3 regions of the Janthinobacterium svalbardense genome follow, and region 1 is predicted to be linked to each of the others. Evidence: predicted binding sites of a transcription regulator. Region 1 holds the regulator's gene; each other region holds the start of a gene.
What was found. The regulator LexA, encoded in region 1, represses DNA repair genes until DNA is damaged. The targets are predictions, from matches to a motif close to ACTGTATNNNNATACAGT.
Positions count from the first base shown of each region.

Region 2: imuA (translesion DNA synthesis-associated protein ImuA) is a predicted target of LexA. The motif match lies at 1,986-2,003, and genes of this name have one in related genera.
Region 3: dinB (DNA polymerase IV) is a predicted target of LexA. The motif match lies at 1,234-1,251, and genes of this name have one in related genera.

Region 1 covers NZ_CP023422.1:5,012,409-5,015,687, reverse strand. Annotated here, with positions in the region: gene purF (amidophosphoribosyltransferase) at 1-163, shown strand, start outside; gene CNX70_RS22310 (cystathionine gamma-synthase family protein) at 273-1,514, shown strand; gene lexA (transcriptional repressor LexA) at 1,581-2,216, opposite strand; gene rpsF (30S ribosomal protein S6) at 2,493-2,882, shown strand; gene priB (primosomal replication protein N) at 2,903-3,202, shown strand; gene rpsR (30S ribosomal protein S18) at 3,228-3,279, shown strand, end outside.
Region 2 covers NZ_CP023422.1:4,234,747-4,238,025, reverse strand. Annotated here, with positions in the region: gene CNX70_RS18680 (CBASS cGAMP-activated phospholipase) at 1-945, opposite strand, end outside; gene CNX70_RS18675 (helix-turn-helix domain-containing protein) at 1,165-1,518, shown strand; gene imuA (translesion DNA synthesis-associated protein ImuA) at 2,049-2,792, shown strand; gene CNX70_RS18660 (Y-family DNA polymerase) at 2,725-3,279, shown strand, end outside.
Region 3 covers NZ_CP023422.1:75,601-78,879, reverse strand. Annotated here, with positions in the region: gene CNX70_RS00320 (S9 family peptidase) at 1-1,128, opposite strand, end outside; gene dinB (DNA polymerase IV) at 1,271-2,455, shown strand; gene CNX70_RS00310 (recombination-associated protein RdgC) at 2,572-3,279, shown strand, end outside.

The DNA of each region.
Region 1 (3,279 bases):
GAACTTCGAGGCCTCGTGCTTCGATGGCGTGTACGTGACGGGCGACGTGTCGCAGGAGTATCTGGACCGCCTGGAATATGCGCGCCACCATCCGAAGGCGGCAGCGCCGGAAGATACGCCACGTTCCCAGCTGAACCTGAACCTGGCGACGACAGAAGCATAAGTAACCTGCCCGGCCGATGCCGGGCTTTTTTTCGGGGTCAGACCTTCAGGTCTGACCCCGGCATTTGCCTTGGGGTTAAGCGGCAAATTGAATATCCGGAACTTCCACCATGACCACCAAAAAAAACTACGGCTTTACCACCACCATCCTGCATAACGACCGCCGCAAGGGTATCGAGCACGGCTCGCTGCACAAACCCGTGCACACCTCCGTCGCCTTCGGCTACAGCGACGCACGCCAGCTCGCTTCCGTGTTCCAGGGCAAGGAGCCCGGTTTTCGCTACGGCCGCCAGGGCAATCCGACGGTGTCCGCGCTGGAAGACAAGGTCAACAAGATGGAAGATGGTGTGGCCACCTTGTGTTTCGCGACCGGCATGGGCGCCATCGGCGCCGTGGTGCAGTCGCTGCTGCGCGCGGGCGACCATGTGGTGTCGTCGGCCTTTTTGTTTGGCAACACCAACAGCCTGTGGCAGACGGTGACGGGGCAGGGCATCGCCGTCTCCTTCGTCGACGCCACCGAGGTGGCCAATGTGGCGGCCGCCATCACGCCGGCCACGCGCATCGTGTTCGTGGAAACCATCGCCAATCCACGCACGCAGATCGCCGATCTGGCAAAGATTGGCGCCTTGTGCAAGGAACGCGGCATTTTGTACATCGTCGACAACACCATGACGACGCCTTACCTGTTCCGCCCGAAAGCGGTGGGCGCGGGCCTGGTGGTCAATGCGCTGACGAAATCCATCGGCGGCCACGGCAATGCGCTGGGCGGCAGCTTGACGGACACAGGCGTGTTCGACTGGACGCAGTACCCGAACATTTTCGACAATTATAAAAAGGCGGCGCCAGCGCAGTGGGGCATCGCGCAAATCCGCGCCAAGGCCTTGCGCGATTTCGGCGCATCGCTGGGCCCGGAAGCGGCGCACCATATCGCCGTCGGCGCGGAAACCATGGCCTTGCGCATGGACCGCACCTGCTCCAACGCCCTGGCGCTGGCCACCATGCTTGCCGCCGACCTGCGCGTGGCGGCAGTGCATTACCCGGGCTTGGCGTCGCACCCGCAGCACGCGCTGGCGACGGACTTGTTCCGCAGCTATGGCTCGCTGTTCAGCTTTGAATTAAAAGAGGGCATCGATTGCTTCGATTTCCTGAATCGCCTGAATCTGGCTATTCCGGCAAGCAATCTCGGCGACACGCGCACCCTGGTCATTCCCGTCGCCCACACGATCTTTTACGAGATGGGGGCCGAACGCCGCGCCAGCATGGGCATTGCCGAGTCCTTGATCCGCGTGTCGGTGGGTATTGAGGATGAAGCCGATTTGCTCGAGGATTTCCGTAGTGCCCTGGATGCATAAAACGCCTGGACAATAAAAAAGGGCCGCAACAGTCATGCTGTTGCGGCCCTTCTTACATGCGGTGGTTTAATGCCAGCTGCGCATCAAGCCTACCGCTAAACCTTCCAATGCAAACTCATCTTCCGGCGACACGGTAATGACCTTGAAGTCGGGGTTTTCCGGCAGCAGTTCGATGACGGAACCCGTTTTCTTGTAGCGTTTGACGGTGACTTCGTCGCCGATGCGGGCCACGACGATCTGGCCGTTCTTGGCGCTGTCGACCTTCTTGACGGCCAATAAGTCGCCATCCATGATGCCGGCGTCGCGCATGGACCAGCCGCGCACCTTCAGCAGGAAGTCGGGCTTGGCCGAGAACAGGGCCGGGTCCACGTTGTAGCTCGCTTCCAGGTTTTCCTGTGCCAGGATGGGCGAGCCTGCCGCCACCCGGCCGATCAGGGGCAGCGACATCAGCAGTGCTGCCGGCACTTTCGATGCCGGCGCTTCGGCCGCCGCACCGATCAGGCGGATGCCACGCGAGGTGCCGGGCGAAATCTCGATCGCGCCCTTGCGGGCCAGGGCTTGCAAATGTTCTTCGGCCGCATTGGCCGATTTGAAACCCAGTTCATTGGCGATTTCGGCACGGGTGGGAGGAAAACCCGTGTTTTCAATCGCGTCCTTGATCAGGTTCAGGATTTGTTCTTGTCGTGCTGTCAGCTTGATCATGAGCGGTGGGTGCATACTAAAATGCTGTCTATATGAACAGTCTGTATTTTTGTACAGTATCGCCCACTATGCAAGGGGATTTCGGTTATTTGCGCGAATTTCGTGCGAAATACTGGAATGGGCAGGAAAAAACGCCTGGCCTGCCCCGTGCGCGGGCCGCTTGTTGAAGGAATGATTGAAACGTTTGCAAAAGGCGGTTATAATCTTCGGCTGACCTTCCCACACCCGTCTTGACGCCGGGGTGGGCGATTATCAATCCGACCTGAAGGAGTTTGCATGCGTCATTATGAAATAGTATTTATCGTCCATCCGGACCAAAGCGAGCAAGTGCCCGCGATGATCGAACGCTACAAAGCCAGCGTAACCACCCGCGGCGGTTCGGTTCACCGCGTGGAAGATTGGGGCCGCCGTCAAATGGCTTACTCGATCCAAAAGCTGCCTAAAGCACACTACATCTGCCTGAACATCGAATGCGACAACGAGACCCTGGTCGAGTTGGAAACAGCATTCAAATTCAATGATGCCGTGTTGCGTCACCTGACCGTTAAAATGAAGAAAGCTGAAACAGCTCCTTCGCCGATGATGAAATCGGTACAACGCGAAGACGCGGCCAAAAGCCACCGCACCGAAGCACCAGCAGCCGCTCCTGCCGCAGCAGCAGCTTAATTCTTGACCAGGATCGTGCGCTGAACCAGCTACAAGTAACCGCCATCATTGCCGAGCGCGAAATATTGCGCTATACCCCGGCAGGGCTGCCGATTGTGAATGCAGTATTGCAACACAGTTCGCAGCAGATGGAAGCAGGGATTGCCCGTTTGACCGAGTTTGATGTTGCCGCGCTAGCCGCTGGCGAAATTTCAGGCCGGTTCAGCCAGGCAAGCTTGGGTGGGGTGTATCAGTTCACGGGTTTCCTGGCCAGGAAGAGCCGCAACAGCAAGAGTTTGGTGTTTCACATCATTGATTTTAGTGCAGTCAATTCTGACTAGCGCATTTTAGATACAGGAGCCTGACATGGCATTCGGTAAAAAGTTCGACAAAAATAAGCTCAAGCTTAAAGAAAAAC
Region 2 (3,279 bases), 780 kb from region 1:
CTCGCCGATTGACCGTTGGAAGGTATGGTTTGCTCGGTCCTTTAGCGTATTTGTGGCCGCCGCTGAGACCTTATCGAGTTTTTTAATATCAGTACTTTGTTCTGGAGTGGGCTTTTCATCGAGGGATACATAATCAGTGCCCAAAAGTTGTTTAAGCATGTAGTCGACCGACGACTCCTGTGCTGATATGACCAAACTGAACAGGCTTTCTCGCCACTGCCAAATTCCCCTGTCGAGCGTTGAGCTATATGGCATGGTGGCTCCGCTTGTCATAGTGCCAATCGACAGAACACGGACGCGAATCTTCCTTGCTGGCGCGATAAACTGGTGCACCTCATGTAATCCGAAAAGTCCAGGAGCGTTTCCAACCAACCCGCCGTCCACATACACGCCCCGATTGTTTTGAGCAATCGGGAAGTATGTCGGCGCCGCCGACGTGGCCAACCCTACGTCCGTCAAGCTCATGCGATGGTCCAGCTCAAAGGATGGGTGGTGTGGGGTTTTAAAGAATTGCCCCATACCGGTTGAGTAGTTTACGGTCGGGATGAGTACACGATGACGTAAATCACCTATTGTCTTGTTGCCGAAAGTTTGACCAAGTAAGTCTCGTAACCCGTGGTTTGAGTGTTTCGCCATGCAAAGGAACCCTGCCCATCGACGCAACAGATTGCGATTCCCGAAAATCTTCTTGCCGTGAACCTCGAACATCGCCTGCAACTGTTCTGCGGGAACTTCTGCAGCCAAGCCAAGTGCAAGCAACCCACCTGCCGACGTGCCACATATCAAGTCGAAGTGGCTCGCTAATGGCTTTCCTAAGAGTGACTCGAGCTGATTGAGTATGGTCGCAGTGTACAAACCTCGATACCCGCCCCCTGATAGGGCAAGAACATGGTACTCCGGGACATCATCGTCCGGAGCGCTTTCATATTTTTCTAAAAATGACATCTAACGCCCCTTGACAAAAAATCTTATCCACAATTAGATTAAAATTAAACAACCACTACATATAGATAATAATGGAAAATAAAATCAACATACGGAAAAATACGGCTTAAGAATGAGTTTTAACGGAAAGAAAACATGCCATTTACCATGAATTGATATAAAACAGCTTACACTAAAAAAATGGTAACATTACTGTTATCCACAATTTTGGGGCCAGAAATGGCACTTTTCAATATGGCCATACCTGACTTCGGCTCCGCAGGAGCCCTTGATACCGAAAATCTGATAATTCTGCTTCGCGACAGAGTACGATTCGAACGTCGTCGACAAAAGTTGTCGCAGGCGGCCTTCGCCGAAAGCTGTGGCATCCCGTTGCGAACGTTTAAGCGCTACGAGTCCACAGGAACCGGCTCCATTGAACTATTGGTAAAGATTGCGCAAGGGTTTGGCCGTGCACGCGGTTTCGATTCCATATTCCCTCCGCAACCGTTAAATCCCCAGCCTCGAGGGATTAATGCCGTGCTAGCTCGATTGGAGAAAAACCTGGAGAAACGCAAGACCGAAAACCTGTAGTAGGTGCTTAGACATCAGGTTGCTCGGCCTTGTAATCTTTTCACAGCAGTTCCAGCGTCACACCCTTGCGACGCAGTTCGGGTGCACGGACGGCCGCTGCACCGACAACGTCTGGCTGGGCAGAAACAGCCGCCGCTCCAGGACTGCGTCGTCGCAATCGACCGGCAACGGCGATGTTAGCCCGGGCATCGTGGCGTGGGCCACTTGGTCGGACACCATGGAATGCGAGACGTTGATGATGCGGGCGATTTCCCGCTTGGAGCGGCCGTACTCGAAATGCAGTGTAGGCGCCGAAGCTGTTTTGCTTTGACTAACATTTTGTACCCTAAACCCGACGAGGTTGCCGACTCTAGTGAGCAAATCCGCGCTGGAAGATGGCGTTTCATCATCACAAAACAATTTCACATCGATAATGTTTCTTTTTATGCAGTTAAATCAAGGGTGTCTTTTTTCGCCTCATGAATTATACTGTATGTACATACAGTATTTTTGCAAAAAATCTTCCAACCCTAACCACGTGACTAAATTCAATGCTGTGCCCACCCCTCACCCAGAGCGATTCCGCTCGCGCGCTTTTACAACTGCCTCTACAGGACGTATGGCGTGCGAGCGAACTCGCTCTGTCGAGGTCGACGACCTGCACAACCGGCCATGCGATTTTGGATGCGGAGCTGCCAAACGGTGGATGGCCTAGGTCCGCTTTGGTGGAGGTACTGCTTCAACAGGCGGGCATCGGCGAAATGCAGTTACTCAAACCTGCTCTCGCCAAGTTGGCAATCACGCAACGCATCGCATTGATTCAGCCGCCATATCTACCGCACGCTATGACGTGCAAATCCTGGGGTCTTGTCGACCGCAACCTGCTTTGGCTTCGGCCGAGCAGTTCGGCCGATGCTCTCTGGTCAGCGGAGCAAATCTTGAAAAATGGCTCGTGCGGTGCCGTCGTGCTTTGGCAGTCGAACGTCCGCGCAGAGTCCTTAAGGCGGTTGAACCTGGCAGCCCAAAGCACCGACACCTGGCTTTGGCTGATGCGACCGCTTTCAAGCAGCGCCGACTCGTCGCCGTCACCGCTTCGAATCGCGCTTCGGCCGGCCCTTGGCGGTGTGTCGGTCGACATTATCAAACGTCGGGGGCCTCATTGTGAAAACCCCTTTTTTATACCGCTTGCGGACATGCCCGCTGGTCGTCAGCATCTGGATGTAGACCATGAAATTACTGTTAAGCGTGTACCTTCCACTACTGCCATTAGAAACGCTGCGGCCATCCTGGTCTGAGCCAGGTCCGTATGCAGTAATGCATCAGGAGCAGGTCTTGGCAATATCGCCCGGTGCCGCGCACAGCGGCGTGCGCTTGGGGATGCGCATTGGGGGCGTGTCGGCCATCGCACCTGCTACGGTGATACTAGAGCGCAGTCTTGAGAAGGAGGCCTTGGCGCGGGATGCCATCGCTATGGCTTTGTTGCAGTACACCCCAGAGGTAACGCTTCAAGATGACTTCTCCATCCTGATGGATGTGAGCGCCAGCCTGCGTTTGTTCAAAGGGCCGCATGCCATCTGCGGGGCCATAGCTCGCAGTATTGCTGCGCTGGGTTTCACCGCGCGCCTTGGGGCCGCGCCTACCGCGCAAGGAGCGTGGCTGCTTGCCAGGAGTTTTCGCCGCAAAGGTACCGTGTTCCGCCGGCGCGCGCTGACTATGAAATCGCTGGAACGCATGCTCGACAGACTGCCGTGCGGATTACTACCCGCCGCCGCAGCATACGAC
Region 3 (3,279 bases), 1.3 Mb from region 1:
GTGCGCAAAATCATAGATGCGCGCACGGTTCAGGGCACGCGCCTTTTCCATCACCACCAGGTAGCCCTGGAACACGTCAATGGACTGGATCACGGCGTCCTTGTTGTGCGGCACGACGGGTTTCCAGTGTTTCGGCTGCGGCGCAGACAGCGGCGCGCTGACGACGCGGAAATTTTTCGCGTCCTTGTTGGTCAGAATGTACAGCTGGCCGTCGCGGTGCTCGACGCCGTAGCGGTGGCCTTTTTCGCGTTTCAGCACGCTCTGGAAATGGCCTTCCGGCTTGTTCGTTGGCAACAGCAGCACTTCGCTGGTATCCGTGCTGCGCGCGGTGAGCACAAAGTAGCGATGATCGCGCGTGCGGCCCACGTTGATGGCGAACTGCTCCACCGGCTCGTGGTAGACCTGCTGCAGCGTGCCGCCCAGGGCCAGGCGGAACAATCGGTCCGCGCGCTTGGTGGTGACGTCTTCCTGCGTCAGCATCAGCGTGGCATTATCCGCCGCCCAGGCCAGGGACGTGACGCGCGGCATGCTGTCGCCCAGAAGCTTGCCCGTCTTCAAATCCTTGACATGCAGTTCGTACTGGCGGAAACCCGTCGTGTCGGTGGTGTAGGCCAGCAATTGTTCGTTCGGGCTGATGGCAAACGCGCGTACGGCAAAGAATTTTTGGCCCTCGGCCAATTGATTCTGGTCCAGCAGGATTTCCTCAGCTGCCTGCGCATCGTAGGCACCGCTGGCGCCGACAGGGCGGCGGCAATGCAGCGGGTATTGCTTGCCCGCTTCCGTGCGCGTGTAATAGTAGAAATTGCCCTGGCGCGCGGGCACGGACAGGTCCACTTCCTGCATGCGTCCCTTGACTTCCGCAGTCAGCTTGTCGGCCAGCGGCTGGATTGGGGCCGTGACGGCCGCCGTGTAGGCGTTTTCCGCATTCAGGTAATCGATCACGGCAGGATCGGTCTTCTTTTGCAGCCAGCGATAGTCGTCCGTGACGAGCGTGCCGTGGCGGGTTTCCTGCCAGGCTGTCTTGGCGGCGACAGGGGCATCGGCGGCCAGCGCGGCTGGCGCCAGCGTGGACAGCAGGATGGATGAGCAGACGGCCAGGTGGCGCAAAGCTTGATGTGCTGTAGACAAGGGAACTCCTTTTTATAGTCGTGTCAGGATTGTAATCTTGCCATTGAGAAAAGCAACTGCGGTGCCCGTGCGTTTCACCTTGCATCCACGGGCATTTCCAGCGATACTGTATATAATTACAGTGTCCTGCCGCGAGGTGTCCTTGACCACATCTGCCTCCCCACTTCCCGAGCCACCCGTCGCCCGCCGCTGGATTGCCCACCTGGACATGGATGCCTTCTTTGCCTCCGTGGAGCTGCTGAAATATCCCGAATTGCGCGGCGAAGCTGTCGTCATCGGCGGCGGGCGTCTGCAGCAACCGGTGCTGCTGGAAGATGGCACGCGGCAGTTTGCGCGCATGCGCGATTACGTGGGGCGCGGCGTCGTCACCACGTCGACCTATGCGGCGCGCGCGTTTGGCGTGTTTTCCGCCATGGGCATCATGAAGGCGGCGAAACTGGCGCCCGACAGCATCCTGCTGCCAGCTGATTTCGAGGCCTACCGTGAATACTCCGCCCGCTTCAAGCAAGCCGTGGCCCATCTGTGCCCCATCATCCAGAACGTGGGCATCGATGAAATCTATGTCGACCTGACGGAATACGGCGAGCAGGCGCCGGCCATGGCGGCGCGTCTGAAGGCGGCCGTGTTCGAGGCGACGGGCCTGTCGTGCTCGGTCGGCCTGGCGCCCAACAAATTGCTGGCAAAAATCTGTTCCGACCTGGAAAAGCCCGATGGCTTGACCATTTTGTCGCCAGAGGATATCGAAACCAGGGTCTGGCCCTTGCCGGCGAAAAAAATCAATGGCATCGGTCCGAAAGCGACGGCCAAGCTCGAAGCGCTGGGCATCGTTAGCATCGGCGAGCTGGCGCGGGCCGACATGGCCATGCTGCGTACGCAGTTCGGCGACCTGTACACGGGCTGGCTGCTCCAGGCGGCGCTGGGCCTTGACGAGCGGCCCGTGCAGACGAGCCGGGAAACCAAGTCCGTCAGCCGCGAAACGACGTTCGAGCGCGACTTGCAGGTGGTGCGCGACCGCGCCACCCTGTCGGAAAAGCTGGAAAGCCTGTGCACGCGCGTGGCGGGCGACCTGGATAAACAATCGCTGGCGGGGCGCACGGTGGGCATCAAGCTGCGCTTCGAGGATTTCAGCACCGTCACGCGCGACATCACCCTGCCCAGCGCCACGGCGGACGCCGCCGCCATCCTGCGCGCCAGCCGCGATTGCTTGCGGCGCGTGCCATTTGACAAGAAAATCCGCCTGCTGGGCGTGCGCATCTCGACCTTGTCCGATCCGGGCATCGTGACGCGGCAGGCGCCAGCCCAGGCGGAGCTGTTTCCCAGGCTCTAGCGGCGTTTCCTACAAGATACATACCGCGCCAGACCGCGCTTTTGACGGCATTTTCACGTCGAAAGTGTAGAATGGCGTTCCCCTGGCACTACTGAAACAAACGGAAGACAAAAACTATGTGGTTCAAGAATCTTCAGATTTACCGCCTGCCCGCACCATGGGCTTATACGCCAGAACAACTGGAAGAGGCCTTGTCCTCGAACAAATTTACGCCGGCGACCAGCATGGATCTGATGCGCCAGGGCTGGGATACGCCACGCCCGAATGGCGGTCTGGTGCATGTGGTCAACAAGCAGATGCTGATCTTGCTGGGCACGGAAAAGAAACTGTTGCCAGCGACTGTCATCAACCAGGTGGCCAAGGCCCGCGCTGCCGAGATGGAAGAAGCGCAAGGCTTTGCGCCTGGCAAGAAAGCCATGAAAGAATTGAAGGAACGCGTGGCCGACGAACTGCTGCCGCGCGCCTTCAGCATCCGCAGCAACGTCTGGACGTGGATCGATCCCGTCAATGGCTGGCTGGTGGTCGATGCCGCCAGCCCGGCCAAGGCCGATGAAGTCATCAAGCTGCTGTTGAAAGCCGTCGACAAGCTGCCGCTGGAAAGCCTGCGCGTGCAGCGCTCGCCCGTGGCGGTGATGACGGAATGGCTGCAGGCCGACGACGCGCCTGCCGGCTTCACGGTCGACATGGACACAGAATTGCGCGCCACGGGCGAGAGCAAGGCCACCGTGCGCTACGTGCGCCACACCCTGGAAGCGGACGACGTGCGCCGCCACATCGCGGCCGGCAAGCAGTGCACGCGCCTGGCCATGACGTGGAACGACAAG